Regions from separate parts of the Halomonas sp. HAL1 genome, predicted to be linked through region 1. Evidence: predicted binding sites of a transcription regulator. Region 1 holds the regulator's gene; each other region holds the start of a gene.

Region 1 (10,270 bases):
TTAACGAGGCGCACTTGGGTTAGCCATCATACCCTACTTGCGGCTATCGCGATTATAAAACAGTGTTTCTAAAACATTATCAAACATTGTACTATAACGCTACAAAACACGTCGGTACGCTTGAGTGTTTCTACTGGCCTACCCATTTATTGATAGCGAACCGGTAGCAGGCCGCCTTATCGTCAAAACGCACCCGGGCTAACGTCTCCAACTACTATCTCAACGACTGCCTATAAAGGGTGCCAAGATGTTATTCTTGGTGGTTACTACTTTTTATATGTTCAAGGATTAAGAGAAAACGCTATGCGCCAGCCTCTCGCTCCACCCAGCCTACTACGCGAAAGTGCATTGCGTACGCTGCAAATTGAGCAGGCAGCCATTGGCGGCCTTCAAGCCAAACTAGACGAAAGTTTTGACCGTGCCTGCGAGCTAATTCTCGCCTGCCAAGGCCGCGTGGTGGTGACCGGCATGGGCAAGTCGGGGCATATCGCAGGTAAGCTGGCGGCCACACTTGCCAGCACAGGCACACCAGCTTTTTTCGTTCACCCTGGTGAAGCCAGCCACGGCGATTTAGGCATGATCACCCGTTCCGATGTGGTATTGGCGCTGTCTAACTCGGGTGAAACCGCCGAAGTCACTGCGCTCTTACCGCTGCTTAAACGCCTGGGTACGCCGCTAGTCAGTATGACAGGCCGCCCCAACTCCACGCTGGCTAAACACGCTGATGCGCACCTGAACAGCGGCGTAGAGCGTGAGGCATGCCCGCTCGACCTGGCCCCCACCAGCTCCACCACGGCGGCGCTCGCCCTGGGCGACGCTCTGGCTGTGGCGCTGCTGGAAGCGCGCGGCTTTACCGCTGAAGATTTTGCCCTTTCCCACCCTGGTGGCAGCTTAGGCAAACGCTTGCTGCTGCGCGTTAGAGATCTTATGCACGACGGTGAGCGACTGCCCCAAGTCCCCCTGGGAAGCCCGCTGCGCGACGCGTTATTGGAAATCACCCGTCAAGGGCTAGGCTTTACCTGCGTGGTAGATAGCGATGGCCGCCTGGCCGGGGTATACACTGACGGTGACCTTCGACGCACGCTCGACCAGTTTCACAACCTGCGCGATGTCATCGTTGACGATGTAATGACCCGGCCGGGCAAGTGCATCGGCCCCGATATCCTTGCGGCGGAAGCGGTACGCATCATGGAAGAGAGCCGCATTACGGCGCTAGCAGTGGTTGATGAACAACAGCGTCCTATCGGGGCGCTACATATGCATGACCTGCTTGCCAGCGGCGTTATTTAAGACAGCGGCGTCATTCAGCAATATTACCGACCCGCTTTACGAATTTATTGATAAGGAGGTTCTATGACCTTACCTAATGCGCTACTTGATCGACTCCGCCGCGTGCGCCTATTAGCGTTGGATGTTGACGGCGTACTGACCGACGGCCGCCTCTACTTCCAGGCTGACGGTATCGAAATCAAAGCATTTCATACTCAGGATGGTCATGGGCTGAAGCTTCTCAAGCGAGTGGGTATACATGTAGCGCTGGTGACGGGCCGCGACTCTCCCATGGTGAGCCAGCGCGCCGCATCACTGGGCATCGACCTGGTCCATCAAGGCTGTGAAGACAAGCTTGCCATCCTGCGCGGGCTTTGCCAGCGTCTCGATATAGAGTTAGAGCAGGTGGCCTACTGTGGTGACGACCTACCTGACTTGGCCGCTATTAAGCGTTGCGGCGTCGGCATTACCGTCCCTAATGCGCCCGATTACATGCATACCCACGCCGACTGGACCACGGAACGTCTAGGTGGCCACGGTGCCGTCCGCGAAATCTGCGATACGCTGCTTGAAGCTCAAGGGCACTGGAGCGCGGTGCTCGACACCTACCTGCACGGCCGCAATTAAATGGTTAAACGCTTTAAAGTACGCATCTGGTTAGCCGGACTGGTGATTGCCTTAGGGGCTTTATTGGTATGGCTTGACCCCCGCGGGCCTCAAGACATTAGCATCGATCCCGACGCGCAGGCTCAAGAGCCAGGCCACGTACTGGAAAATGCTGAAATCACCCTGTTCGGCGATAACGGCAACGTTATGCAGTCGCTAAAAACGCCGCGGCTTATTCATACGCCGCAGCGAAGCGAAACCTGGACGGAAGAACCTCAAGCGGTACTGTATGATAGTGAGAATCGTCAGTGGCTGGCTAGCGCCGAAGTAGGCACGCTCAACACTGTTACACAGGCCCTGCTGATGTCTGGCTCGGCCAGACTGATCGCCCCGGATGAAGGCTGGCAGCTTGATACCGAGCTATTGCATTATGATGGCCTTAATCAACATGCTTGGAGTGAAACACCGGTATTACTGCAGCAACCACCCCAGCAAATGAGCGCTTCACGTATGGACGCGTGGCTTAACACCAGCCAGGTCCGCCTAAATGATAATGTGCGCGGCACACACCCCCCGGCCACGCAACCTTAAGAGGAGCCGCCATGAAAGCCATTATTTATACAGCCCTTTTCTCCACCACTCTTTTTGCCCTCACGATGCCGTTATCGGCAATGGCCCAAACGTCACAACAAGCCCCTGTAGAAGTAGAAGCCGACCGCTTAGATCTGGACCAGCGGGCGGGCACCGCCGTTTACACCGGGGATGTAGATATTCGCCAAGGCGAAATGCAGTTGCGAGGCGAACGGGTAGAGATCGAACGCAACGAGGCTGGCGAACTATCGAAAGCGACATCCACCGGCGAACGCGCCTACCTGCGTCATCAAGTTGAAGGCCAAGATGGCCCCACTGAAGGCTGGGCGCGACGGATTATTTATCACGTCGCTGAGCGCCGCGTAGAGCTGATTGACCAAGCCGAGCTGATCCAGCTCGAGGATACGTTCACCGGCGGGCGCCTTGAGTATTTTATTGACCGTGAAGTGATTCAAGCACGCTCTGACGTTGACGGCAGCGAGCCCCAGCGCATACGTATGACCCTTCAGCCTGAACAATAGGGAGCCAAGCCTTGGCAACTACAGACACTGCGCCAATCAAAACCCTATATGCCCATCACTTGGCCAAAAGCTATAAGCGACGTCGAGTCGTTAAAGACATCAATTTAGAGATCTCCCAAGGCAGCATCGTGGGCTTACTGGGCCCTAACGGCGCGGGCAAAACCACCTCGTTTTATATGATTGTGGGGCTGGTGAAATCCGATGCTGGCAAAGTGGGTATCGACGATGTAGATCTAACCCGCGCCCCAATGCATGAACGCGCTGCGGCGGGTATCGGCTACCTTCCGCAAGAAGCGTCTATTTTTCGTAAATTATCGGTTGCCGATAATATTATGGCGATACTCGAAACACGCAAAGAACTCAGCCGTAGCGACCGCGAGCAGCGCCTGGAAGCGCTACTTGAAGATTTTCACATTACCCATATTCGCGACAACCTGGGCATGAGCCTTTCAGGCGGTGAACGCAGGCGTGTGGAGATTGCTCGCTCACTGGCGACAGAACCCGCATTCATTCTGCTGGACGAGCCCTTTGCTGGCGTAGACCCCATTTCGGTGGGCGAGATCAAAACCATTATTCGGGCATTAAAGCAGCGCCACATCGGCGTACTGATTACCGACCACAACGTTCGCGAAACCCTGGATATTTGTGATATCGCCTACATCGTGGGCGATGGTCAAATCATCGCCAGCGGCTCTCCAGCCTCGATACTCACTAACCAGAAAGTGAGGGAGGTTTATTTAGGCGCTGATTTCCGCCTCTAGCTTATTTTTCACTTCTAATTAGCGCTCTACAACAACTTTACTACCAATGGCATGCTTATTGCACTTGCACCTGAGACCTACTCGCACTAGGGTGGAGCATTCTGATTAACGAGTGGTTCTCAGATGGTCATGAAAGCTTCTCTTCAACTGCGCATGGGCACACAGCTGACCATGACACCTCAGCTGCAGCAGGCCATTGCCCTGTTACAGCTATCAACGCTGGACTTACGTCAAGAAATTCAGCAGGCCCTAGATGCCAACCCCATGCTGGAACAAGAGGATGAATTTGGCGAACAGGCTGTCAGCGAGCCCAAAGAGGAAGAGTGGTCAGAGAGCATTCCCACCGAGCTCTCGGTAGATAGTGACTGGTCTGATACCTACCAAGATATGGGCAGTCACGGTGGCACCAGCAGCGAAGGACCTGATTTTGAGCGCCAAGCGGCTGGCCAGAGTCTTCATGGGCACTTGCTGTGGCAGCTAGCCATGACTGATTTTGGCGCGCGAGAGCAACTTGTCGCAGAAAGTCTTATCGACGCGTTAGATGCTAATGGCTATTTAACTCAGCCGCTCAACGACATACGTGAAGGGCTTCGCGCTCAAGGTATCGACGGGCTTAGCCAGCGCGAAGTAGAAACCATTCTGCTTAAGCTTCAGCAATTTGAGCCAACAGGAATATTCGCCCGCGACCTGCGGGAGTGCCTGATGCTGCAGCTGGCCACTCTTCCCGATGATACGCCGTTGCTGGTTCCTGCCCGCCGCTTAGTACGGCAGTTTCTGGAAGCGCTCGGCAAAGATGACATGCGCTTACTAAAACGCCGCCTGGGACTCGATGATAACCAGCTGGCTGATGTCATTCTCCTCATTCGTAGCCTTGATCCACGCCCGGGCAGCGCCTATGGCGATACCGATGATAGTTATGTAACGCCCGACCTGGTCGTACGCCATGACCACGAAGGCTGGCACTTAGAGCTCAATCCTGAGGCATTGCCAAGGCTGCGCATTCAGCCCGACTACGCAAGCTTAATAAAGCGTGCGGATAAAAGTCAGGACAATCAGTTTTTAAAAGAACACTTGCAGGAAGCACGCTGGCTGATCAAGAGCCTCTCTAGCCGCAACGATACGCTACTGCGCGTTGGACGCGAGATTATCACCCGGCAAATTGGCTTTTTAGAACACGGCGAAGAAGCCATGAAGCCGCTCATATTGGCCGATATCGCCGAGGCCGTGGAAATGCACGAATCGACTATTTCCCGGGTAACCACTCAGAAATTTATTCATACGCCTCGCGGCGTATTTGAACTCAAATACTTTTTCTCAAGCCAAGTCAGCGGCCAGGATGGAGACAGCCATTCAAGCACCGCTATCCGCGCTCGGCTTAAGAAATTGGTTCAAGAGGAGCCGCCAGGCAAGCCGCTTTCTGATAGCCGCTTAGTCACGCTATTAGGAGAGGGGGGAATTCAAGTAGCGCGTCGAACGGTGGCTAAATACCGTGAAGCCATGGGCATTCCCTCCTCTAGCGAGCGACGTCGTTTGCGCTAGCACAAATCAACGTTTTAGGGAAACTCTCGACAAGGGCTTTGCAACGCGGCAAAAAGGGTTACAATCGAAGTACAGTCCGATGGATAAGGAGTACGTCAATGCAAGTTAATATCACTGGTCATCACGTAGAACTGACTGACGCCTTGCGTGACTATGTCAACGAAAAGCTTGAACGTGTAGAGCGCCATTACGACAACATAACCACGGTGCAAGTCACCTTATCTGTGGAGAAAGAGCGCCAGCAGGCCGCCTGTACACTGCACGCAGCAGGTGCTGATTTACATGCGGAAGCCCTAGACAGTGATATGTACGCCGCTATTGACGCATTAGCGGACAAAATTGATCGGCAACTCGTTAAACATAAGGAAAAAGCACAAGCTCGCGCCCAAGGCGCAGGCGTGCGTTAATTCAATGACGTTGGAAACCATACTCCCCCCGGAACGGGTTCTCTTTGACGTACCCGGGGGCAGCAAAAAAAGGGTGCTGGAATTTTTCAGCACCTTTATTGCCCAAAATATCCCCAGTCTGGACAGCCAAGAAGTGTTTAGCCGTTTAATTGGCCGTGAGCGCTTAGGCAGTACCGGGATTGGTAACGGCGTGGCTATTCCCCATGCGCGTAGTCCTCACTGCTCGGCCCCGATTGCTGGTTTTTTAAAACTCGCAGAAGCGATTGATTTTGATGCTATCGACGGCGACCCGGTGGATCTGGTGTTTGTATTGCTAGTTCCAGAAGAGGCTGATGACACACATCTCTCTCTGCTCGGCCAGGTAGCTACCATCATGAACGATGCGGATACGCGTCAGAAACTGCGTAAAGCAGGCAGCCAGCGCGAACTACTTGAGTTGCTTACCGCTAAAATTCGTGAGCAAACAACCTCCTGAAAGCCTAAACCTGCCAAGCGGTACTCAACGGCAGGTTGTTTTGCGCTCGCCACCCTTAACGCAGCTTGATCAAAGCAAAGAGAGACTCTATGCAACTTGTGATCATTAGCGGCCGCTCTGGGTCAGGTAAATCTATCGCCTTACAAGCGCTTGAAGATCTTGGCTACTATGCGATTGATAACCTCCCTGCCATGTTGCTGGGGTCGTTGGTGGACGAATTACGCGACCAGGGCGACCGCGCCCATTTGGCGGTCAGTATTGATGCCCGTAACTTGCCTGGCGCCCTGGCACGACTGCCCTCTTTATTAGAGGATTTGCGGCAACGTAAAATTGATTTTCAAGTGATCTATCTGACCACTGATGCGCGCATCTTACTTGAGCGTTACTCCGCAACACGGCGGCGGCACCCGCTGACGCGCGATAGCGAAATGACGCTTGAAGAGGCTATCAATAAAGAAGAAGAAACGCTGCTCGACATTCGTGATCTAGCCGATTTATTGATCGATACCTCGCGGCTATCAGTTCACGATTTGCGTCGTCGCATTACCGACCAAGTCGCCCATCAGCGGCGCGACAAGCTCACGCTGACGCTTGAGTCGTTTGGTTATAAGCGCGGTGTACCGTTGGATGCTGATTTGGTTTTCGACGTGCGCTGCCTGCCAAACCCATATTGGGACCCAACGCTACGCCAATTCACAGGCCGCGATGCGAACATAGTGGCCTTCTTAAGCGGTTATCCTATCGTAGACGCCATGACTAACGATATTCAGGCTTGGCTTGAGCGCTGGCTGCCCGCTTACCAAGATAGCCAGCGTAGCTACATGACTATCGCGATTGGCTGCACCGGTGGGCAACACCGCTCGGTCTATATGGTCGAACAGCTAGCAGAGCGATTAGTACACAGTATGGGCGAAATTCAATTACGTCATCGCGAGTTAGGCTTGCAGTACACATTAAATGAACAGCTAGCTGCTCCGCCCGCCAGCACATCCCAAACCGACGAGCAGCAAGCAACTTCTTAAGCGCTTCTATCCATTAATGACACCACTCGGCGAAAAGGAACCAGGGTGCCAGAAAGAATTCTCACACTTACCAATCAACGCGGCCTGCATGCACGCGCGGCGACCAAACTGGTAAAATGCGGCCAACAGTTCACGGCGACAATACGTGTTCAAAAACAGCAACAGGTCGCTGACGCCGCCAACATCATGTCACTGCTGATGCTCGCCGCCCCTTGCGGTACCGAGCTAACCATCAACGCTGAAGGCGATGACGCCGAACAGGCGCTTGATGCTATTCAAGCGCTGTTCGATGCTCGTTTTGAAGAAGATCAGTAGCTTTTAATCTCCCGCTACGGTCATGGCATCAATTAACCAACTACCCGTGTGAACACTGCCACGGGTATCGGTGTCATCGCCAATCCCCACTAACCCGGCAAACATCCGCTCCAGGTTCCCGGCGATCGTAAACTCCTCGATCGGGTACTGTACTTTTCCATCCTCTACCCAAAACCCTGCAGCGCCACGTGAGTAATCACCGGTCACGCCGTTAACGCCCTGCCCCATCAGCTCGGTTACCCAAATCCCCCGGCCCATCTCTTTTAATAGACTGTCACGGGATTGCAGTGGTGCCACCAAACGCACATTTCGTGCCCCACCGGCATTACCCGTGGTTTGCATACCCAGCCGACGAGCGCTGTAGGAAGAGAGCATATAGCTGGCAATGCTACCCTGATCGATAAAACGATTATTACGGGTTTGCACGCCCTCGCCATCAAACGGCGAACTCGCTGTGGCACCGATTTCCATTGGACGTTCTTCAAGGCTGAACCAATCGGGAAACAGCGGCGTGCCAAGCCGGTCACACAGAAACGAGGCTTGGCGATATAAAGCACCACCGGCTAAACCACTCAGTAAATGACCAATCAAGCCACTGGACAGCGACGGGTCAAATAGCACTGGAAAGGTACCCGTGGGCGGACGTTTTGCGCCGAGCCTGCGCAGCGTACGCTCGGCAGCTTCGCGCCCTACTGCAGCGGGGTCGCGCAGTGCCTTGGGATCACGTGCAGAAGTGTAGTCGTAGTCGCGCTGCATACCGCTCGCATCCTGGGCAATCAGCATGCATGAAAGAGAGTGACTACTGCCCTTTTGGGTGCCTAAAAAGCCGTGGCTATTAGCATAAACGCGCACGCCTTCGCCACTCGAAAGTGATGCGCCATCCGACTGAGAGATACCGTCAACATCACGCCCCGCCTGCTCGCAAGCAAGCGCTAGCTCGATCGCCTCATCGGTTGTGAGTGCCCAGGGGTAATGCACTTCCAGATCGGGTAACTCGGTGGCCATCAACGATGCATCGGCCAACCCGGCGGCCGGATCTTCTCCGGTATAGCGGGCAATCGCCAGCGCTTTTTCTACCGCAGCCTGGATCGAGGCACTGCTAGCATCCGTTGATGAGGCACTACCTTTACGCTGGCCTACGTAAAGCGTCACGGCGATGCCCTGATCACGGGATAACTCAACCGTCTCAACTTCACCCTGGCGTACGCTAACACCTATTCCCTGATCGACGCTTGCGCCTACTTCGGCAGCATCCGCGCCCAAGCGCTTTGCCAACGCTAGCGCCTCTTCGGCCCGCGCGGTTAGTAACGACTGCTGCGCGGATGCATCAAATGCCTGTGCCATATGGCCTCCTTTCTCAACCGAATGTCTCCAAGAGAATGTCTTCGGCGAATCAATGTTGTACTCGCAGCTGGTATAATGCCGCAACGAATTTTATCTGTGAGCCACACTATGCGTAAGCAACGTCCCGACCCCGTTGAAGTAGAAGAGCAGGAAGAACGCCCAAGCAAGTCGCAACTCAAACGCGAAATGCATGCCTTACAGGCACTTGGGGAAACGTTAATCGCTATGCGACCGGCAGAGCGCGCCCGCTTTCCCCTTTCTGACGATATGCTGCGCGCTATCGAGGAAACCTCGCGCATTCGTTCTCATGAAGGCCGCCGCCGCCATATGCAGTACGTCGGCAAACTTATCCGTAAAGAGGACCTCGCCGCCATCCAAGGCGTGTTCGACTCCATTGATCAAGAGCAGGAACAGCGCGACCACGCGTTTCACCGTCTCGAAAAATGGCGTGAACGCTTAATTGACGAAGGCGATGATGCTGTTGACCTGTTCATGGCGGAGCATCCCGATGCGGACCGCCAAACGCTGCGTCAATTAATTCGCAACGCCCAGCGGGAGCGCGAGCAGGGCAAACCACCGACCAGCTCGCGTAAGCTCTTCAAACACCTTCGCGAAACCTTAGCGCTTTAAAAAAAACTTTTTTAAGACTGCGTGCCGCCAACGGTCAGCTCATCCAATTTGAGGGTAGGCTGGCCGACACCGACCGGCACGCCCTGCCCCTCTTTACCGCACACGCCAATACCAGTATCCAACGCCATATCATGACCAATCATGGATACCCGCTGCATCGCTTCTGGGCCGTTACCAATTAACGTGGCTCCTTTCACCGGCGCCGTTACTTTGCCATCTTCAATGAGGTAGGCTTCGCTGGCGGAGAACACGAATTTACCCGAGGTAATATCCACCTGGCCGCCGCCAAAGCTGACCGCGTAAATACCGCGCTTTACGCTTTTGATAATATCGCTAGGCTCATCCTGACCAGCCAGCATGACCGTATTGGTCATGCGTGGCATCGGCAAGTGGGCGAAAGATTCACGTCGCGCGTTTCCTGTGGGCGCCATGCCCATTAATCGGGCATTGAGCTTATCCTGCATATAGCCCGTTAAAATGCCGTCTTCAATAAGCGGCGTATACTGACCCGGTGTCCCTTCGTCATCCACGCTCATCGAGCCACGGCTATCCGATATCGTCGCATCATCGACAATGGTGACGCCTTTAGCGGCCACGCGCTCGCCCATCTTGCCGGCAAAGGCGGAACTGCCTTTACGATTGAAATCACCTTCCAGGCCGTGCCCTACCGCTTCATGCAGCAAGATCCCCGGCCAGCCGGATGCCAACACCACAGGCATTTGCCCTGCGGGTGCATCGATGGCTTCCAGGTTGACCAATGCCTGACGCACCGCCTCTTTGGCGTAATGCT
Region 2 (10,270 bases), 1.4 Mb from region 1:
GCTTGGATATCGGCATCGACTACGTCCGCGCGAACCAGCGAAACCGTGGCCGCGGGGCGGTCTTGACGGGGAAGCAAAGTAAGCTCATGACCTAGCGTTTCTAGGCTGCAGGCAATCGAACGTGGCAGGTTGGGGTCTTGGAGCAAAAAGCGCAGCACATCCGGTCCCCGCACGCGTAAACGCACCTGCTGACGGTACATTTGATACGCGGTGAGTGATTTAAGCACACTCATCCACTGCAGGTTTTCAAATGGCAGCAGCTCCTCAGGGTTTTGCGGCAGCAAGCTGGCAGAGCGCACGTCCACAATGCGCGTCGTCATATCCGCCCGCTCCAACTGGCGCCCTAATTCAATAAACGTACGCGCCGGGCCATGACTCAAGGTGCCCTCAATGAGCCCCGTTAACGCTTGGCAACCACGAATCACGCTTTTGAGAAAGCTATCGCGGCGGCGCGGGCTAACGCCATGTTCAGCATGGTCGACGACGCTCAGATAGAGCTGATTAACCTCCTCCCAAATCTCCCGAGGCACCACATCCCGGGTGGTTCTGAGGTTCTCGCGAGCACTGGCGAGGGCGGAGATAATCGAAATATCATTCTCGGTATCGGCACATAAAAAATGTACGACATTGCGCTCATCGAAGTCTGTATGGCGTGCGGTGAAGGCTTCCAGGCTGCCGGTCATTTCGATAAGTGGGGCCCAACCTAACGGCAAGCGTCCCGGCAAATCCAGCATAAGGTGGCTGTTAACGCTCAATAGGCGCGCGGTATCTTCCGCTCGTTCAATATAACGCGCCATCCAGTAAAGATTCTCAGCAACGCGTGACAGCATGGCGTTAGGCTCCTTTCACCGCGGCCGCTGCCGCCTTATCGTCGGTTTCTACAATCCAGGTATCTTTACTGCCGCCGCCTTGTGAAGAGTTCACCACCAGCGATCCTTCTATCAAAGCCACCCGCGTCAAACCACCGGTCGTGACATGAATTTCAGGCCCTGAGAGTATGAAAGGGCGTAAATCCACATGGCGCGGCTGCGGCAACCCATTCGCTAGCGTAGGCGTAGTAGAAAGCGCCAGGGTGGGCTGGGCCATATAATTGCGTGGATTTGCCTTGATCAACTGCGCAAACTCATCGCGGGTCTCTTTGGTTGAGCGCGGGCCAATCAACATGCCGTAGCCGCCCGACTCATTAGCGGGCTTGACGACCAATTCATCCAGGTGGTCGAGCACATAGCGGCGGTCGTCTTCAAACATGCACAGGTAGCTCGGCACGTTGGGCAACAGCGGCTCCTGATCGAGGTAATAACGAATCAGCGCAGGGACGAAAGCGTATACCACCTTGTCATCCGCCACCCCAGCGCCCGGCGCGTTGGCCAGCGCGACTTTACCCGCCCGCCAAGCGCGCATCAGGCCCGCCACGCCCAGCATAGATTCAGGGTTAAACGCTTCCGGGTCTAGAAACTCATCATCAACACGGCGGTAAATAACATCCACGCGGCGCATGCCCTCGACGGTCTTGCAATTACCCACAAGTCGATGATGCATCTGGATTGGCAGCTTGGAATCCAGCAACGAGATCTGCTAAGCGGATGAAGCCTCGCCATAGAACGGTGGATCCTGGGAGAGGATCACTTGAGCGATCCAGATAACCACCCAGGCGAGCGACAGCGGTCATATAAAAAGCTGTATCGCGTCGTGTGCCTTGTCTGTTTGACGGCATTGATCGGTCGAGAAGAGCTCTTTCAATATCAGTAAAAACAGCTGCAGGAGAGGTCGTTGAGGATTGGCGCCGCAGTATAGTCAACCATGATATTCGCCAGGACACGACACAGCAGAGCGCAATGCAGTTGGCAAGTCGATCTGCGGTAGCGAGACGTATATCCTCAATGCGGCAACCCGTTTTCAGCGTCTTGAAGAATGTCTCGATATTCCAACGCCGTGAATACCAAATAAGCTTTTGCACTGCGTCGGCGTGAGTGGCAACGGGAAGGTTAGTGGCCAACTTCCAGATTATAGGGAACGCCCTTCGGGCGGGTTTTTCTCTTCTGCAAAAATAATACCAAGCTTCTGTTTTGGGTATTTTTTCTGTTTTCCAATCGGTGGACAAACTGTCATCTTTGCATGCTTGACCGATAGGGTCGCCTGCTGTTGATTGCCTCGCTTGTCACGAAAGTGAATATCGTGTGTTCCACTGACCTGAGTCTCGGCCATCACTTGAGAAATCGTAGTGCCTCCCTCCTCGGCGAGACGATCAACGCAACTGCGGATCAAAAAGTAAGTGCCAAGATCTTGAGCCAGACAAAAGAGTTCAAAAATGTCACTCTCGCGATCACCGATATGCACGCACCGTTCAGGTGAACCTGCAAGCTCAGTAGAACGCTGCAGGTTGTCGAGCCAACGCATGCTTTCTTTCTGCTCGATGGGTACGCGGGTCGGATTAACTTTGCGCTTGAGAGCTTCTGTGCCTTTGAATTTATTCCGCGTCCAGAATTTGGCAGCTGTCAGGCCCAAGGGCAGCCCTTCCGTTGTGATAGCCAGACTAGCGTGCATTAAAAGCCCGCAGACGGTATGTTTAAGGTGCCGTCCTTCTTTCATCTTGCGCCCGGTTGATTCATTGATGAAACCAATCTTCTCAGGTGACGAGCGCTTGAAGGAAAATTCGGTTGTATCCTGCAGGATCAATATGGGGCCATCGGTGGCTTGGATGCGCAAAGCAGAGGCGGCAAAATGTCCCTCCAAAATCTTGTCCTCGCTGACATTCTCATTCGCGAAGAAGCGATAGGCGGCCTTGGTATTGGCCCAGTCCTGGAATGCGGTGGGTAGTGATTTGTCTGGCCGATCACCGAGTGCTTCCAGCATGACAGCCAACCTTTGATTCAGTCGCGCGTCCCCCAAGTCGCAGCCAGTCATTTCCTCGTTCACCCAGTGTTGTCCCATATTGATACCTCTTATCATATCGAACGAACTGAGAAGCCAAAAAAACACATCGGGCTTTACTTTATCAACGGTATGCTTATGTAGCTGATGACTTGTGGGTAATTGCAAGCTCGACGGTGCGCATATACACCACATCATCGTCATCCACTAACAGGTCACTTCCCTGCACCAGTTCAACACCCATTTGCTGGGCAAGATAGGCGTGCTCGAAGTAGGCAGAGTTATAAATCCCTGGGGTCAGCACCACAATTTGCGGGTCATCGCCAGGGCGCGGCGACATCGACGCTAGCATGTCGTAAAGCTGCGCCACGTAATCATCAACCGGCAAAATCTTGCCCGAGGCGAATAACTCCGGCAGCACTCGCTTAGTGACATTGCGATTTTCAAGCATGTAAGAAACGCCGGAAGGAATGCGCAGGTTATCTTCCAGCACATAAAGCGTACCGTCGCCATCGCGCACCAGGTCTGACCCGCACACATGGGCCCACACGCCGTGAGGGGGATTAATGCCTACACACTGAGGGCGAAAATTAACCGACTGCGCCAATACCTCAGCGGGTAACACTTTGTCCTTGATCACCTTTTGGTCGTGGTAGAGATCATCAATAAATAAGTTTAGCGCCTGCACGCGCTGCTTGAGCCCCGCCTCGGTTTTACGCCACTCATTGGTGGGAATAATGCGCGGCACAATATCAAACGGCCAGGCACGGTCGATCATTGCCCCTTCTGAATAAACGGTGAAGGTAATCCCCATAGTACGGATGGCGATCTCCGCCGCCGTTTTCCGCTCTGCTAACTCTTCTGCGCTAAACCTTGCCAACATGTTGCACAATTCACCCGCTGACTCGCGTGGCTGACCGGGCGCGGCCATCAGCTCATCGTAAAAATCACGACACGCATAGTTATTCCAATTCACTTGGCTCATGGGCGCTCTCCTGGCGCTGGGGTGGAAGCGGCAACTTCCTCAATGCTCAGTGTAGGCCTGCCGCGTGCAAAACAATCAAACAATTGAGAGCAAAATACGTACCATCTTTTGCGATATTTCAACGTTCGCTTACTTAAACACTACTCAAACATTACTTGGCAGAGCATCAGCGCCCAACAAACCCCTTTTATGCTTTTTTTTGGTGCGGCCAGTTGGCTTCAAGTTGGTGCATAACGCCATTTCCACTTTAGTTAAACGCCTTACTTAATATAGCGGCTGCAAAAAAGTAAAAGTGGAACGATACTTGCGAAACGTTCGGTTATTCCCTAACCCAGCCGACTATCCGGTTAATAACGGTTCTCTTGAGGGTGGCCCATGACCATTCGCGTTGCCTTGTACCATCGTACGACATACCACTTTGACCGCCCGGTGCGTCTATCACCCCATGTTATTCGGCTACGTCCGGCGCCCCACTGCCGCACCCATATTGAGTCGTACTCGCTCAAGCTCTCCGGCGAAGACCACTTTTTAAATTGGCAACAGGACCCGTTTGGCAACTTCAACGCCCGCGTGGTGTTCCCAGAACCGCGTAAAGAGCTAACCATCGCCGTCGAGCTGATCGCCCCGATGACGGTGATTAATCCGTTCGATTTCTTCCTGGACGACATTGCGCAACAGATTCCCTTCGATTACCCGGAAGCGCTGCGCCAGGAACTGGGCCCCTATCTTGAAATCACCGAGTCCGGGCCGCGCTTGATGGAGTGGCTCAAGGGCGTGCCCCGCGAACCGACCACCACCGTCGATTTCCTGGTCGCACTTAACCAGCGCCTACAAGACGATATCGGTTACCTGGTGCGCTTGGAGCCCGGTGTACAAAGCTGTGAAGAGACCCTGTCCCTGGCCAGTGGCTCGTGCCGCGATAGCGCCTGGTTGCTGGTACAGATTTTTCGCCATCTAGGCCTCGCGGCACGCTTTGTATCGGGCTATTTGATTCAGCTTAAATCCGATGTCAAAGCACTCGATGGCCCCAGCGGTACAGAAGTAGATTTCACCGATTTACACGCCTGGACCGAAGTGTTTCTACCTGGTGCAGGCTGGGTAGGCCTTGACCCCACCTCGGGCCTGTTTGCAGGCGAAGGCCATATCCCGTTGGCCGCAACCCCCACCACGGGTAGCGCAGCCGCCATTACCGGTTTTTCGGATAAGTGCGAAGTCACGTTCGATGTGACCATGGAAGTGGAGCGTATTCACGAAGACCCACGGGTCACCAAACCGTATAGCGATGAGCAGTGGCAGCGTATCTGCAACCTCGGCGACGACGTGGATGCCGAGCTTCTTCAGCAAGATGTGCGCCTGACCATGGGTGGCGAACCTACCTTTGTATCGGTCGACGACATGGAGAGCCCGCAGTGGAATACCGAAGCGCTCGGTGAGCACAAGCGCGAGCGGGCCGAAGCACTACTGACGCGCCTTCAGGCCGCCTACGCCCCCGGCAGCGCGATTCAGCAGCAGCAGGGCAAGTGGTACCCCGGCGAACCGCTACCCCGCTGGGCGCTGGCCTGCTACTGGCGTAAAGATGGCGTGCCGCTATGGCGCGACCCCCGGTGGCTGGCCTGCCTGGAGGCTGCCCCGAAAGTGCACGTGGATAACACCATGGTGCAACGCTTTACCAAGGCACTCAGCGAGCGGCTGGGTGTGGCCGAACGTTACTGGATACCGGCGTACGAAGATGCCTACTACTACCTTTGGAAAGAGCAGTCGCTGCCAGTTAACGTTGACCCACGCGAAGCCAACCTCAAAGACGATGCCGAGCGCCACCGTTTAGCCCGCCTATTGGAACAAGGCTTAGACGAAGTCGTTGGTTACGCTCTGCCACTGCGCCACTCGATCAGCCAAGCTCACCGCTGGGAAAGCGGCCGCTGGCCACTCAAGCGCGACCATCTTTTCCTGGTGCCCGGCGACTCCCCCATGGGGCTGCGCTTACCGCTTTCGGCGTTGCCCTGGGCTGACCCAGATGAGCAGCCCCAGCCTGAATCACTGTTCGCACCGCGCCCTGAGTTGGGCGATATTCACGGCGAAGTCGCCCGGCGCAACGCTGAGCAGCTGCATATCAGCGATGCCGAACGCCTGGGGCGATCCAGCCACCCCAGCCCATCGCACCCTGAAGGCGAAGATGTCCAGCAGCAGCCACGGGCAGAAAGCGATCGCGAGAGTGGCATTATTCACACCAGTCTATGCGTGGAACCCCGGGATGGTCGCCTGCATATTTTCCTGCCACCGCTCACCAGCTTAGAGCACTACCTGGACCTGCTCAGTACGGTTGAAGAGTGTGCTAAAGAGCTCGCTTGCCCGGTGATGGTAGAGGGCTACTCACCGCCTCGGGATCCGCGTCTGGAAAACTTTATGATCACCCCCGACCCAGGCGTGATCGAAGTGAATATTATGCCTGCGGCCAGCTGGCAAACCCTGGTCGCGCAAACCGAACGGCTCTACGCTGAGGCACGAGAAACTCGCCTGGGCACCGAAAAATTCATGCTCGACGGACGCCACACCGGCACCGGCGGTGGCAACCACGTCACGCTAGGCGGCCTGACGCCTGACGATTCGCCGTTCTTACGTCGCCCAGATCTGCTCGCCAGCTTAGTGACTTATTGGCAGCATCACCCTAGCCTCTCTTATCTGTTTTCGGGTCTCTTTATTGGCCCAACCAGCCAAGCGCCGCGGGTGGACGAAGCGCGTCACGAAGCACTTTATGAGCTGGAAATCGCGTTACAGCAAATGCCCGAAGGTGACGTAGTACAACCTTGGTTGGTCGATCGCTTACTGCGCCACCTGTTAACTGACCTAACCGGCAATACTCACCGCGCCGAGTTCTGTATCGACAAACTCTACTCGCCGGATAGCGACAGCGGTCGACTCGGCTTATTAGAACTACGCGGTTTTGAGATGCCGCCCCATGCGCGCATGGGACTGATGCAAATGCTGTTAATCCGCGCCCTTGTCGCGCGCTGCTGGAAAACGCCCTACCGCGCCAAGCCCGTGCGCTGGGGAAGCGCACTGCAAGATCGCTGGATGCTGCCTCACTACCTGTGGAATGATCTTGACGACGTGCTGGCCGATTTACGCCACCACGGCTTCGACTTCGACCTTGAGTGGTTTGCCCCCTTCCTGGAGTTCCGTTTCCCGCTGCATGGCCGTTTGCATACGCCCATGCTAGACATCGAGCTGCGCCAAGCCATCGAACCCTGGCACGTGCTGGGCGAAGAGGCCTCGGCAGGCGGCACGGCTCGCTATGTGGACTCCTCGGTGGAGCGCCTGGAAGTCAAAGTCAGCGGCATGAGCGGTGACCGCTACGTGGTGACATGCAACGGACGCCGGGTACCGCTTTCAGCCACCGGCAGAAACGGGGAAGCAGTCGCCGGGGTGCGCTACCGCGCCTGGCAGCCGCCCTCGGCATTGCATCCGCAGATTCCTATTCATGCACCGCTGGTATTTGATGTAATTGATACCTGGAATCAGCGCTCTGTAGCGGGCTGTACCTATTACGTGGTGCATCCGACCGGGCGTAATTTCGACACTTTCCCGGTCAATGCGTTTGAAGCCGAAGCCCGTCGACTGGGGCGTTTTAGTGCCAGTGGCCATAGTCATGGTCATCAAGCTCCCAAGCTGGAAACCCCCAGCCTGGAACTGCCACAAACGCTCGATCTGCGCTGGACGCCTAGCTAATGTTTTTAACTAAGGAGCCCCTGATTAACGTAATGAGCGAAGGCCAGACAAGGCAAAAATTAACGAAAAAGCGGAGTTTACAGGGTGTAAATGAGCATTTTGAGGCGATTTTTAACGCCGTATGGCCAAGCGTAATAGTTAATCAGCGGGTTTCTAAGCTAATGCTTTTCTCTTAATAGCCAGTGCTGGATAATCCGCCCCCTTACCTCTCAGGATTACAAGGATAATGACGGCCCCTGTCTCACCCGCACTTCTCGCGCCCGTGGCTAACGGGCTCGTTGAAGATTACTTGAACCAGCTAGGCAAGGGACAGCCCGGCACGTATGACGCCATGCTCGATAGCCAAGGGCAGTTACGCCCTGGCTGGGAAAGCTTACTGGGCTCGCTAGAGGGCATGGGCCCCACGGGGCGTTTACAGCAGCATGAAGAGATTCAGCGCCTGCTGGCCGAAAACGGCGTCATTTTTAATATGCATGATGAAACCCAAGGGCGTTCGTGGCGGCTCGACCCACTACCCTGGGTGATTGATGAAGTGCAGTGGCAAGCGCTGGAGGCGGGGCTTACTCAGCGCAGCCGCCTGCTGACCGCCCTTTATAACGATATATACGGGCCCAAAACACTCTTTGACCTAGGCCTGTTGCCGGCTCAGGAACTGCTTGCGTCACCGCTTCTCTTGCTGCCCTGCCATCGTTCGCTACCCAACGACCGTGCACCGATCGGTTTTCACGGTGTGGATGTTATTCAGGACACCCAAGGACAATGGCGAGTTATGTCCGACCGGCTACAGGCACCGTCAGGTACGGGCTTTGCGCTTGAAAATCGCATATTAATGGCCCGCGCCCTCCCCGGCATGTACCGTAATGCGCCCCTAAAGAGGTTGGCGGGTTTCCTGGATTTGCATCACCGAACGCTCATCGCCATGGCCTACCAGCACCGCGATAATCCCACCCTGATTCTATTAACGCCGGGGCCAGCGAGCCCGCGTTATTTTGAGCACGCCTATTTGGCTAATTACCTTAATATCGCGTTGGTAGAAGGGCAGGATTTGGTGGTGCGCGATACGCAGGTTTGGCTGCGCACTCTAGGCGGCTTGCAACCGGTCGATGTGATCTTACGCCATTGCGATGACGCTTACTGCGACCCGCTGGAGCTGCGCGGCGATTCGCAGCTCGGCGTGCCGGGGCTGTTACAAGCTATGCGTTCAGGCGGTGTAGCGTTATCGAACGCACTGGGTGTGGGCATTTTAGAAGCCCCGGTATTAGCTGACTACTTGCCAGCACTGTGCGAACACTTACTGGGTGAGACACTGTTGCTACCCAACGCTGATGCCTCTACGCAACCGGCCAGCGCACCGATATTTGACAGCCACCTGCAGCGACTTGAGCCCACGACGTTAAACCTGCGCTGCTTTGTGACCCACACCCCGGCTACCGTCAACCGCAGCACGGCGGACGAATACCAGGTGATGCCCGGCGGTTTAGCCTGGGTCGGTGCGCCTGGCTCGCCCTCACTGAGCACCAGTATTGTCAAAGATGTGTGGGTCACCGCAGCCTCACCCCAGCCGCATGTCAGCCAGCTGCGCCAAGCCCGCGGCCCGGTGGTGGCGACGCGGGATGGGACGGATCTACCCAGCCGGGTGGCTGAAAGCCTGTTTTGGCTAGGCCGCTACGGTGAGCGATTAGACACCCGCGCCCGCTTGCTGCGTGAAGCACTGCTAAGGCTAATGGAGTACGACCAGGACGCGATCGCCGACCAGCTGTTGGATGAGCTGCTGTTAGCCCTGGATATCACCACACTCAGCAAAGACGACGAGCACCGCTTACAAGCGCCACTGATCGGTTTTGAACAGAAGCGTGCGGCACTATTGGCGCAGTTCGATGACGTGGAGCCCCAAGCGCTGCAGCCACTATTCTCGCAATTAATGCGCAATGCACGCAGCGTGCGCGACCATTTAGGCGACGACTCCTGGCGGGTCGTGCACCAGTTGCGCCAACGCATGGCCACCTTCAACCCCAGCTTGGGAGCCAGCGCGGCGCGGCGCGCTTGCGAAGGACTATCGGCCCAGCTGGCTGCGTTTTTCGGACTCTGCAACGAAACCATGCCGCACCACTATGGCTGGCGGTTCATGGATATTGGCCGCTTCCTGGATCGCGTGCTGGGCTTGCTCTCGCTACTCAAACTTACCCTGAATGCGCCGCATTCGCCGGGCTTGGCACTGTGGGAAGTCGTGCTTGCCACCACCGATAACTTTACCGCTTATCGACGCCGCTACCGCAGCGAACTACACCCAGCGGCGATTCTTGACCTACTGCTGTTCGACGAGACTAACCCACGCTCGGTGGGTTATATGCTCAAGCGCATTGAGAGCCAGATGGATCGCCTGCCCGGCACTACATCCCCCTACCGTAACGCCGAACGCAGGCTGTTGATTCAGGCGAATGCAGCGCTCCATCTTGCCGATATTGATCGTTTGAGCCATTTAGCGGATACCCCCGAGGCGCAAGAGGCGTTAGAACAACTATTGGACGCCCTGATTGAGCCCCTGAGTGCGCTTTCTGAAGCGATCAGTCAAAGTCATTTCAGCCATGTGGAACGACCTCGCCAGCTAGTCAGCATGGAGCCAGACGCATGAACTACACGTTGCGGCATACCACCCGCTACCACTACAGCGCTCCGGTAACGTTGTGC
Region 3 (10,270 bases), 1.8 Mb from region 1:
GCCTTGGTGGCGCGCCTGTACCATGCGGGTAACGCCGTCGCGATGAGCAAAACGTAAGTCCAACGAAGCCGCCCAGTGGCGGCCTTGATCAAAGCGGTGGCCAGAGGCAAGGGGAGATTTTGCGATATCGCATAGCATCATAATTAGCTATCGCTTCCTTTCAGTAAGCCGTTAGCTAAGCAGTGCAATTAATGCGCCAAAATGGTGAAAAACTATTTTCAATTTCTAAAACAATGAGTTAAACAATGCCTCTCTACACCTAAAACTTTCAATGCACCACAAAAGATCAAAAAAATTACAAGTTGCACCAAACAAGAACGCGCAGTCGCTGCTTATCCTGCCAACTAGGCTGCATCAGCAAGTAAATATATCGATTAAAAGGGAGCTAACACGGCTAGACAACCGCTTAGCATGGCGCTTATATAAGCTTTTATTCAGGAGCCTAATCATGCTTCAACTTCGCCCTAACTGTGAATGCTGCGATAAGGATTTACCCCCTGATGCAGCGGCGGTCATTTGCTCCTTTGAATGCACATTTTGCCCTGAGTGCGCCAACGGCGTGCTGGCTGGGTCATGCCCCAATTGTGGCGGCCATTTTTCGCCGCGACCCGTTAGGCCCAGCCACTTGCTGGATAAGTACCCTGCTTCATCAGAGCGCATTGTAAAGGCCCCTTAAAAGAGCATAACGAATGAAACGATCTGCTGTTCTTTCCGCCGGACTTCTACTCAGCCTAGTGAGCAGCCACGGTGCCGCGCAGTCATTGCCAAAAGGCGCAATCCAGGCAGGCTCACTCTCTAATCAGCAGCTCATACAGGATGCTATGCCCGCCGTGGCAGCAAAAGTGGCAACCCTTGGCTGTAGCGCTCCCGAGTCATTCCAGCCTTACGTGATCTCTATGCCGCAGGGGAGTGAAGGGTCCAGGTATTGGAGTGAGGTGTGGGTTGTTGAGGGGTGCGGTTCTGAATTCCCTGTGGAAATTCGTTTTAGTGAGGCGGGCCTTGGGGCCGCCAATTACGTGATTGAGTAAACTTTCTTGGCCGCGTTAAGCGACGGCACCCTGGCCGCCGCTAAACGTGGTATTGGGCACAAACCCACGACCGTGCCCTATACCGTCAGATGCTGCTTGATCAGCTCATTGGAAAGTTCACTGATCTCGCCTTTGGCTACCGGGCGGCCGCGATCCATGATCACAAAGCAGTCGGCGTACTTGCGGGCAAAAGGTAGTTTTTGCTCCACCAGTAGCACCGTGAGACCATCCTCGTTGATCAACTGACGAATCACCTGGCCGATCTGGGCGACGATATTGGGCTGAATGCCCTCCCCCGGTTCGTCCAGAATCAGCAGTTTGGGTTCGATGACCAGCGCACGGCCAATGGCCAACTGCTGCTGTTGACCACCGGATAGATCACCGCCACGGCGGTTTTTCATCTCCTTGAGCACGGGGAACAGCTCGTAGACCCGCTCGGGAATCTTTTTCAGCCCGTCGCTGCGGGCGGCAAGGCCGGTGCGCAAATTCTCCTCTACAGTCAGCAGCGGAAATATCTGCCGTCCTTGGGGCACATAGCCAATCCCCAACCGTGAGCGCGCTTCAATGGCTTTTTTAGTCAGCTCGATCTCGTCTGCCTCGGCGGTGTAGCGCAGCTCGCCACTTTTGACGGCCACCTCGCCCATCACGGCTTTCAGCAGTGTCGTTTTACCCACGCCGTTTCGGCCCATCACACAGGTGCACTGGCCTGTGGGCACGTCCAAATCCAGATCCCACAGGGTGTGGCTTTCGCCGTAGAACTGGTTGAGCTTTTCAATGGCTAGCATCAGGCGGCCTCCTCGTCATCGGCACCCAGGTAGACCTCGATTACTTTGGGGTCGTTGGAGACTTGATCCATGGTGCCTTCCGCCAGCACGCTGCCTTGGTGCAGCACGGTCACCTGGCGGGCAATCGAACGCACAAAGCCCATATCGTGTTCCACCACCACCACGGACTGCTTGCCAGCCAACCCGGTGAGCAGTTCGGCGGTGCGCTCCATCTCCTGCTCGGTCATACCCGCTACCGGCTCATCCACCAGCAGCAGGCGCGGGCGCTGCATCAGTAGCATGCCGATTTCCAGCCACTGCTTTTGGCCGTGGGAAAGAATGCCTGCGGGCTGATGGCGCAGTGCCGTCAGGCCGATGGTTTCCAGCACTTCGTCGATGCGGTCTTTGATCTCGCCGGTCATGCGGGCGGTCAGGGTGGGAAAGATCCGCTTGTCGGCGGCCATAGCCAGCTCCAGGTTTTCAAATACCGACAGCGCTTCGAATACCGTCGGCTTTTGAAACTTGCGGCCAATGCCCAGGCTGGCGATATCGGGCTCGTTCATGTGCAGCAAATTATGACGGCTACCGAACCACACACTGCCGCTATTGGGCCGGGTTTTGCCGGTGATGATATCCATCATGGTAGTTTTGCCCGCCCCGTTAGGGCCGATAATGCAACGCAGCTCACCGTCGTTAATGGTCAGGTTGAGGTTATTGATGGCTTTAAAACCATCGAAGCTCACGGTCACATCTTCCATATAAAGAATCGGCCCGTGGCGAACGTCCACCGGTGAGGCCTGAGGCGCCATAAAATCGAACACCCGGTCACGCTGGGAAAGCGATTGCAGCAAACTCATGCGGAGGCCTCCTTGGATGTCTGTTGGTGGTCAGGGTTAGCCGAATCGTCGCGCTTACGGCGCTTGAGGTAGCGAAACAGTCCCGCCACACCCTTGGGCAGAAACACCGTGACCAGTACGAACATCGCGCCCAGGGCAAACAGCCAGGCATCGGGCATTACGCCGGTAAAGATGGTTTTGGCGTAGTTGACCAGAATGGCACCAATCACTGCGCCATACAGCGTGGCGCGACCACCCAGCGCTACCCAGAGCACAATCTCAATGGAGAAAATCGGCGAGAATTCGCTGGGGTTGATAATCCCCACTTGCGGCACGTAAAGCGCCCCCGCCAAGCCCGCCAGCATCGCCGAGACCACAAACACAAACAGCTGAAAGCGCTCGACCCGATAACCAAGAAAGCGCGTGCGCGCTTCGGCGTCGCGGGTGGCCACACTCACCCGGCCCAGCTTGCTGGTCACAATCGCACGGCAGAGAATAAAGCCCAGCGCCAGCGCCACCCCGGTGGCTAGGAACAGCCCTAAGCGTGTGGCGTCGCTGCGTAGATCGAAGCCGACGATTTCGCGGAAATCGGTCAGGCCGTTATTGCCGCCAAAGCCCATCTCGTTGCGGAAGAAGGCTAGCATCAAGGCAAAGGTCAGCGCCTGGGTAATGATCGACAGATACACCCCGGTGACCCGTGAGCGGAATGCCAAAAAGCCAAACACCAGTGCCAATAGACCGGGCGCCAGCAGCACCATGGCGAAGGCAAACCAGGCCATATCGAAGCCGTGCCAGAACCACGGCAGGCTGTCCCAGTTCAGGAACACCATAAAGTCCGGCAGTACCGGGTGGCCGTAGGTGCCGCGATCGCCAATCTGGCGCATCAAATACATGCCCATGGCGTAACCGCCGATGGCAAAGAAGGCGCCATGCCCCAGGCTTAAAATGCCCAGGTAGCCCCACACCAAGTCCACCGCCACGGCAAGCAACGCGTAACTCAGGTACTTGCCAAACAGGTTGACCGTGTAAGCGCCCACATGCAGCGGGTTCTCCGGTGGCACCGCTACGTGCAAGATCGTTACCAGCGCCAGCGCGGCCAGTAGCACGCCGAGAAAAATCTGGGTGGAGCGCTCGCTGAATGGGCGTGTTAGCCAAAAATTCGTCGATGATTCGGTCGTTAATGACATCGTTTAGCCCTCCGCAGCCCGGCCCTTCTGCGGGAAGAGTCCACGCGGGCGTTTTTGAATGAATAAGATGATAAAGACCAACACGATAATTTTGGCCAACACCGCGCCAGCCCAGGGTTCCAGCACCTGATTGATGACCCCCAGCGATAGGCCAGCCACCAGCGTGCCCCATAGATTGCCCACACCGCCGAACACCACCACCATGAAGGAGTCGATGATGTAGTTTTGCCCCAGGTTAGGGCCGACGTTGGTGAGCTGGGAGAGCGCGACCCCGGCAAGCCCGGCCACGCCGGAGCCCAACGCAAAGGTCATAATATCCACACGGGTGGCGCGAATGCCCATAGAGCGGGCCATGGCGCGGTTCTGGGTAACAGCACGCACCTCAAGCCCTAGCCGGGTGCGGCGCATGATCAGCATCAGGCCTGCAAACACCACCAGCGCAAAACCGAGCACGTACATGCGGTTAAGCGTTAATGACAATGCATCGTTCACCACTAGCGAACCGCTCATCCACTCGGGGGTGATGACGGTACGGTTAAGCGGTGAAATCACCGTACGTACCAGCTGCTGCAAAATCAGGCTGATACCGAAGGTCGCCAGCAGGGTTTCCAGCGGGCGGCCCTTGAGGAACTGAATCACGCCGCGCTCGATCGCCACGCCTGCCAAGGCGGCGACCATAAAGCCTGCGGGTATCGATAGAATCAACGCCAAGCCCGGCTGGCCGGGCAGCAGTTGCTGCATCGCCCAGGTGGTGTAGGCGCCCAGCATCATCAGCTCGCCGTGGGCCATGTTGATCACGCCCATGACGCCAAAGGTAATTGCCAGACCAATGGCGGCCAGCACCAGCACCGAGCCAAGACTCAAGCCGAAATAGAGCGTTTCCAGACCGCGATTGATCTTGAGCTGCTGCTCAATACCCGCCAGGGAAGCGGCAGCGGCATTGGCGACGACGGGATCATCGCTATTGGCTGCCCGGCTCAACGCCACGCGAGAGCGGGGGTGAAGACTGCCGTCCAGCGCTTCGACCCCAGCCATTTCACCCGCTTCAGCGCGGTAGATCGCCACGGCCTGAGTTAGCCGGTAGCGCACCTGCTCGTCCTCTTCCTGTTCGATCAAGTCGTCGAGGGTGGGCACCAGCTCACCATCTACTTCACCTAACAGGCGCTCGGCCGAGGTACGGCGGCGCTCCACATTAGGCGAGTAGAGGTCAACGACCGCGATGGCACTGCGCAGTTGATTGCGCAGGTTGTTGTTGATGCCGATACGCTCCAGATCACGACGGGACATCTCGCCCAGCGCTTCACCGGTCAAGACATCGGCCACTGGCCAGTCACGGCCCCGGTTCTCGAGCACCAGCACGAACCGGCCATCTTCGGTACGCTGCAAGCGACCATCCAGCAAGGCCTGCAGCCAATCACGGGCGCGCTCGTCGTCGCTTTGCAAAATAGCGGTAATGGCTTCGCCTTTGGCGGTGTAGGACTCAACGTCCAGTGCTTCTAAAAGCTCAAGTGCAGCACTGTCGTTGTCAGCGCTGCTGGCGGCGTCTGTTGATTGTGCCTGCGCGGTAAGGGTGACACCCAACAGCAGGAAGCAGAGCAACGCCAAGGAAAGGAAACGCCTCATGGGGTTCTTCCTTTGGTTATCTAAGAGGGAAAGATAGCGTGCTCCTTGCCGCGCCAACTATTAAAATCACGGCGCGGCAAGGGGGTTATGTTTTACTCAGCGAGTGCCGCTTCGGCTTCTTCTGCTGCGGTGCTGCCGCCGCACGAGCCGTTAACGACGTTGAAGTTGCCGCATTCCATCGGCTTGCGCCAATCGGCAATCAGGTCACGCGAGCCAGGCAGGTAGTCAGACCAGGCGTCGCCCGCCACGGTAGACGGTGTCTGCCAAACGATATCGAACTGGCCGTTGTCCTGAATTTCACCGATCAACACCGGCTTGGTGATGTGGTGGTTGGGCATCATCGCCGCATAGCCGCCGGAAAGGTTAGGCACGGTGACACCAATAATGGCGTCTTTAACCGTGTCGACGTCTGTCGTGCCCGCTTTGCGAACCGCTTCGGCCCACATGTTGAAGCCAATGTAGTGCGCTTCCATTGGGTCGTTGGTCACGGCCATATCGTCGCCGGTGTACTCAATCCAGGCATCGATAAAGTCGTAGTTGTCATCGTTATCGACGCTCATGAAGTAGTTCCATGCCGCCAGGTGGCCCACCAGCGGGCCGGTATCAATACCGGTAAGCTCCTGCTCACCCACGGAGAAGGCGATGACCGGAATATCCGCAGCGTCGATACCCTGATTGGAGAGCTCGGTATAGAACGGCACGTTGGCGTCGCCGTTCACTGTCGAGATCACCGCGGTCGGTTTACCCTCTTCACCGAAACGGCGAATTTCGGCCACGATGTTCTGCCAATCGGAGTGACCGAAGGGCGTGTAGTTGACCATGATGTCCTCATCCGCGATGCCGTGTTCATCCTTGAGGAAGGCTTCAAGGATACGGTTGGTGGTACGCGGATAAACATAGTCGGTACCCACCAGCGCAAAGCGCTCAATACCCACTTCGTTGATAAGGTATTCAACCGCAGGAATCGCCTGCTGGTTAGGCGCCGCGCCGGTGTAGAAGACGTTTTCAGAGGACTCTTCGCCTTCATACTGCACCGGGTAGAACAGCAGCCCGTTGAGTTCCTCTACGACGGGCAGTACGGATTTACGCGAAACCGACGTCCAGTTGCCGAAAATCACGTCCACTTCTTCCTGGTCTAGTAGCTCCCGGGCACGTTCGGCAAACAGCGGCCAGTTGGACGCAGGGTCAACCACCACGGCTTCTAACTGACGGCCCAGCAAACCACCGGCTTCGTTCTGCTGCTCAATAAGCATTTCGACGGTGTCTTTGAGTACGGTCTCACTAATCGCCATGGTGCCGGAGAGTGAATGCAGGATACCGACTTTGATCGGGTCATCGTCTTGGGCGATGGCCTGGGTGCTGGCCCCCATGATGGCAGCGGTGAGTAAGGCGGTCGCGAAACGACCACTTGAAAGGAATCGGTGCGGGTGTGTCGAGCGTTTGAGAGTGTTCATTGTTAATCTCCTTGCACCCCTTATGATTGGGGCTTGATGGTTGGCTTCGCACTTGGGGTTGTTGTGTTAGCTCCCCCAATACGTCCACTAGCCATTAACACCTGCAAGGGATGCGCCAGATTGGCACAAAGTTATCTTATAGCTATCTAATCAGCTACTTAATAATCATCAGAAAATCTCGACGCTCACCAAACGCACCAAAATAAAGCGCAGAAAAGCAGCTAAAGCACTCTTCCAATGCACCAATAAGATTCAGCGCACCAATTAAGTACTCGAGCTTTTAAAATACACAACAGCAACCCATTGATTACTTATCAGTTACAGAACCACTCTTTGTTACCCGTTAAAAACGGAAATAAAAAAGGAGCCTTGGCATTACCAAGGCTCCTCGCTATTCACCCTTTAAGCAGTGGCGTTAAACAGCCACGTCGGGTGGAACTTTCTTACGGCGTTTTTTCAGCAACGGCAGACCAAGCGACAGCAGGGCGACTACCAGCAAACCAAGGGAGATGGGCTTGTCGATAAAGGTCATCCAGTCGCCACCAGAGATCTGCAGCGCGCGACGCAAGGACTCTTCCATAATGTTGCCCAAAATCAGCGCTAGAATCAGCGGCGCCGCGGGGAAACCAAACAGCCGCATCCCCAGGCCCACCAAGCCAAAACCAAGCAGCAGCAATAGATCAAAAATGCTGAAGCTCATACCGTAAACGCCGATCATGCAGAAGATCAAAATCAACGACAGCAGCAATGGGCGGGGCATATCGAGAATTTTGGCGATGTAGGGAATCAGCGGCAGGTTAAGTGCCAGCAGGAAGATATTGCCGATATACATACTGGCAACCACGCCCCAAAACACGTCCGGACGCTCTGCAAGCATCATCGGACCGGGGTTAACGCCCATGACAAGCAATGCGCCTAACAGGACAGCGGTAGTGCCCGAACCCGGCACCCCCAGGGTTAACAGTGGCACAAAGGAGCCCGTACAGGCAGCGTTGTTGGCTGCTTCTGGCGCGGCCACGCCTTTGATATTGCCGGTACCAAAGGTGTCACCATCTTTGGCAATGCGTTTTTCCATGCTGTACCCAAGGAACGAACCGATGGTCGCACCCGCGCCTGGCAGTACGCCGGTGAAGAAACCCAATACCGAACTGCGACCAATCGGGCCAGCGATCTCTTTCACTTCGCTTCGGGTCAATTTCAGTGAGCCAATCTCATTGCGGGGCGCCTCTTTGCCACCGCCACCACGCAGCAGCATGTAAAAGACCTCGGCAAGGGCGAAAATACCCAGCGCCACGACCAGGAAGTCGATGCCATCAAGCAACTGCACTGAACCGAAGGTAAAGCGCTCAGTACCGGTCTGCATGTCGATACCGATAATTGAAATAATCACCCCCACTACGGCGGCAATTAGTCCTTTCACCAGGGACTTATCCGACAGCGAAACAACAGCGGTTAAGCCCAGTACCATTAAGGCGAAATACTCGGAAGGACCGAAGCTCACAGCTACTTTCGACAGCAGCGGGGCGATCAGCATTAAGAAAATAACGGAAACGGTACCACCGATAAACGAAGCGTAGGCGGCAATCGCCAGCGCTTTACCCGCCTGACCTTTTTTAGCCATCGGGTAGCCGTCAAAGGAGGTCGCCACGGTTCCTGCCACGCCAGGAGCGTTGAGCAGAATCGAGGACGTAGAGCCACCAAAGATAGCGCCGTAGTAAACCCCTGCCATCAGGATCAAGCCCGACGAGGGCTCCATGGCAAAGGTGATGGGAATCATCAGGGCAAGTGCACTGATAGGCCCCAGGCCCGGCAGCATGCCGATAATGGTGCCAGCAAACACGCCGGCAAACACATAAGCGATATTGATCGGCTCAAGCGCGATGCCAAAGCCGTACATCAGATTATTGAAGGCTTCCATGGGAATTGCTCTCTCAAGATATGCAAGCGGAAAGACCTGCTAATACGGCTTTGTTTAAAAAGGCAGCACGCCAGTGGGCAGGTAAACATCCATCACCCGCGTCATAGTCAAGTAGAGCGCCAGCACCACCCCGAGTGACGTGGCGAGGTTAACCCCATGTCGGCGATAGCCGTAGTAGGCCGTCAGTCCAACGCATAGCAGCGTTGAGGCGAGCACAAAGCCCAACGGCACCAGCAAAAACGCATAGGCGGCAATCGCCAGCGAGGTCACGATGACTCGCGCCCATGGTGTCAACAGCATGGGACCTTGGGTGGCTTCTTGATCTATCTCATCGGCCCCGGCAATCGGAGTGGGTTTCTCAAAAAACAGAAACACCGATAGGATCAGCAGCGAAAAGCCCAATACTTTAGGAAACAGGTCAGAGTCGACCGGGCGCGGCAGCGGAAAGGTGGGAATTTGCCACGCCATCGCGATATAGCCAGCGGCCAATACCGCAAATACCAGTGCTAACCACTGATTGGTATTTAAACGAGTCATAGGAGTCTCTCCGAAGGAGCCAACGCGCCTTACGTAGCTAACGTATATCATTAACTACGTAAGCCCCCAGCCGCACCTGGGCGGCTGGGGGGACAGGCGTGGCGTTACTGACGCAGTAGGCCAAGCTCGCTCAGCACATCGCTGAACTGCTCTTGCTGCTGATCTAGGAAGGCGCTGAACTCTTCGCTGTCCTGATAGGCATCGATCCAGCCCAACTGGTCACTTGCTTCGCGCCATGCTTCGGTTTCCAGCATTTCGGCGAACAGGTCTTCGTAGTAGGTCACGGCTTCTTCAGGCATATCAGGAGCGCCCATCACACCGCGCCAGATATCGAAGGTGTAGTCGAAGCCCTGCTCTTGATAGGTGGGCACTTCACTCAAACCGGCGCCCAACCGCTCTTCAGACGAGACGCCCAACGCACGCAGCTGGCTGCCTTCACCCAGCTGGCCTACTGCTTCACCCGCGCCACCAACGACGGCTTCGATATGGCCGCCCATCAGGTTGGTCATGGCATCGCCACCACCGGAGAACGGAATGTAATTGACTGCAGAAGCTTCCATACCCGCCGCAGAGGCAAGGCCTGCAATGGCGATATGATCCATAGAGCCCGGTGCACTACCGCCGCCAACGCTTAAGCTGGGGTCTGCTTTCAGCGCATCAAGCAGGTCTTCTAGGTTTTGATACTCGGAGTCTGCCGCGACCAAGATGATTGAGTAGTCGGTGTTAATCCGCGCGACCGGGGTAAAGTCGGTGTGGTCATAACGTGAGGCACCCGCCAGCGGCACTAAAATCATCGGCGGGCTGGTGGCGAACAGCTTGTGCGGGTTGCCACTATCGCGGGCAACTTGGGCCCAGGCTACGGCACCGCCGCCGCCAGGTACGTTGATCGCAGCAAAGCTTTCATCGGCCAGCTCTTCCTGCTG

The links. Region 1 encodes sigma-54, which starts transcription at its own class of promoters, with help from an activator protein. Its sites were predicted from a motif close to TGGCACNNNNNTTGCTNT; they were not measured.
Region 2: a site for sigma-54 is predicted at 4,150-4,167, ahead of Q3Y66_RS13980 (DUF2126 domain-containing protein). Genes of this name have one in related genera too.
Region 3: a site for sigma-54 is predicted at 6,993-7,010, ahead of urtA (urea ABC transporter substrate-binding protein). Genes of this name have one in related genera too.

Annotation. Positions count from the first base shown of each region.
Region 1 covers NZ_CP130610.1:1,551,286-1,561,555, reverse strand. Annotated here, with positions in the region: gene Q3Y66_RS07340 (KpsF/GutQ family sugar-phosphate isomerase) at 304-1,290, shown strand; gene Q3Y66_RS07335 (HAD family hydrolase) at 1,354-1,896, shown strand; gene lptC (LPS export ABC transporter periplasmic protein LptC) at 1,897-2,466, shown strand; gene lptA (lipopolysaccharide transport periplasmic protein LptA) at 2,478-2,987, shown strand; gene lptB (LPS export ABC transporter ATP-binding protein) at 2,999-3,748, shown strand; gene Q3Y66_RS07315 (RNA polymerase factor sigma-54) at 3,872-5,287, shown strand; gene raiA (ribosome-associated translation inhibitor RaiA) at 5,386-5,694, shown strand; gene Q3Y66_RS07305 (PTS sugar transporter subunit IIA) at 5,699-6,169, shown strand; gene rapZ (RNase adapter RapZ) at 6,259-7,191, shown strand; gene Q3Y66_RS07295 (HPr family phosphocarrier protein) at 7,237-7,506, shown strand; gene pmbA (metalloprotease PmbA) at 7,510-8,850, opposite strand; gene yjgA (ribosome biogenesis factor YjgA) at 8,959-9,480, shown strand; gene tldD (metalloprotease TldD) at 9,492-10,270, opposite strand, start outside.
Region 2 covers NZ_CP130610.1:2,953,361-2,963,630, forward strand. Annotated here, with positions in the region: gene Q3Y66_RS13960 (alpha-E domain-containing protein) at 1-830, opposite strand, end outside; partial or broken gene Q3Y66_RS13965 (circularly permuted type 2 ATP-grasp protein) at 835-1,512, opposite strand; gene Q3Y66_RS20980 (transposase) at 1,517-2,101, opposite strand; gene Q3Y66_RS13970 (transposase DNA-binding-containing protein) at 2,005-3,075, opposite strand; partial or broken gene Q3Y66_RS13975 (circularly permuted type 2 ATP-grasp protein) at 3,041-3,856, opposite strand; gene Q3Y66_RS13980 (DUF2126 domain-containing protein) at 4,232-7,582, shown strand; gene Q3Y66_RS13985 (circularly permuted type 2 ATP-grasp protein) at 7,809-10,214, shown strand; gene Q3Y66_RS13990 (transglutaminase family protein) at 10,211-10,270, shown strand, end outside.
Region 3 covers NZ_CP130610.1:3,990,914-4,001,183, forward strand. Annotated here, with positions in the region: gene Q3Y66_RS18505 (urease accessory protein UreD) at 1-141, opposite strand, end outside; gene Q3Y66_RS18510 (DUF1272 domain-containing protein) at 449-676, shown strand; gene Q3Y66_RS18515 (hypothetical protein) at 690-1,028, shown strand; gene urtE (urea ABC transporter ATP-binding subunit UrtE) at 1,106-1,813, opposite strand; gene urtD (urea ABC transporter ATP-binding protein UrtD) at 1,813-2,649, opposite strand; gene urtC (urea ABC transporter permease subunit UrtC) at 2,646-3,815, opposite strand; gene urtB (urea ABC transporter permease subunit UrtB) at 3,819-5,438, opposite strand; gene urtA (urea ABC transporter substrate-binding protein) at 5,531-6,892, opposite strand; gene Q3Y66_RS18545 (tripartite tricarboxylate transporter permease) at 7,308-8,810, opposite strand; gene Q3Y66_RS18550 (tripartite tricarboxylate transporter TctB family protein) at 8,865-9,347, opposite strand; gene Q3Y66_RS18555 (tripartite tricarboxylate transporter substrate binding protein) at 9,452-10,270, opposite strand, start outside.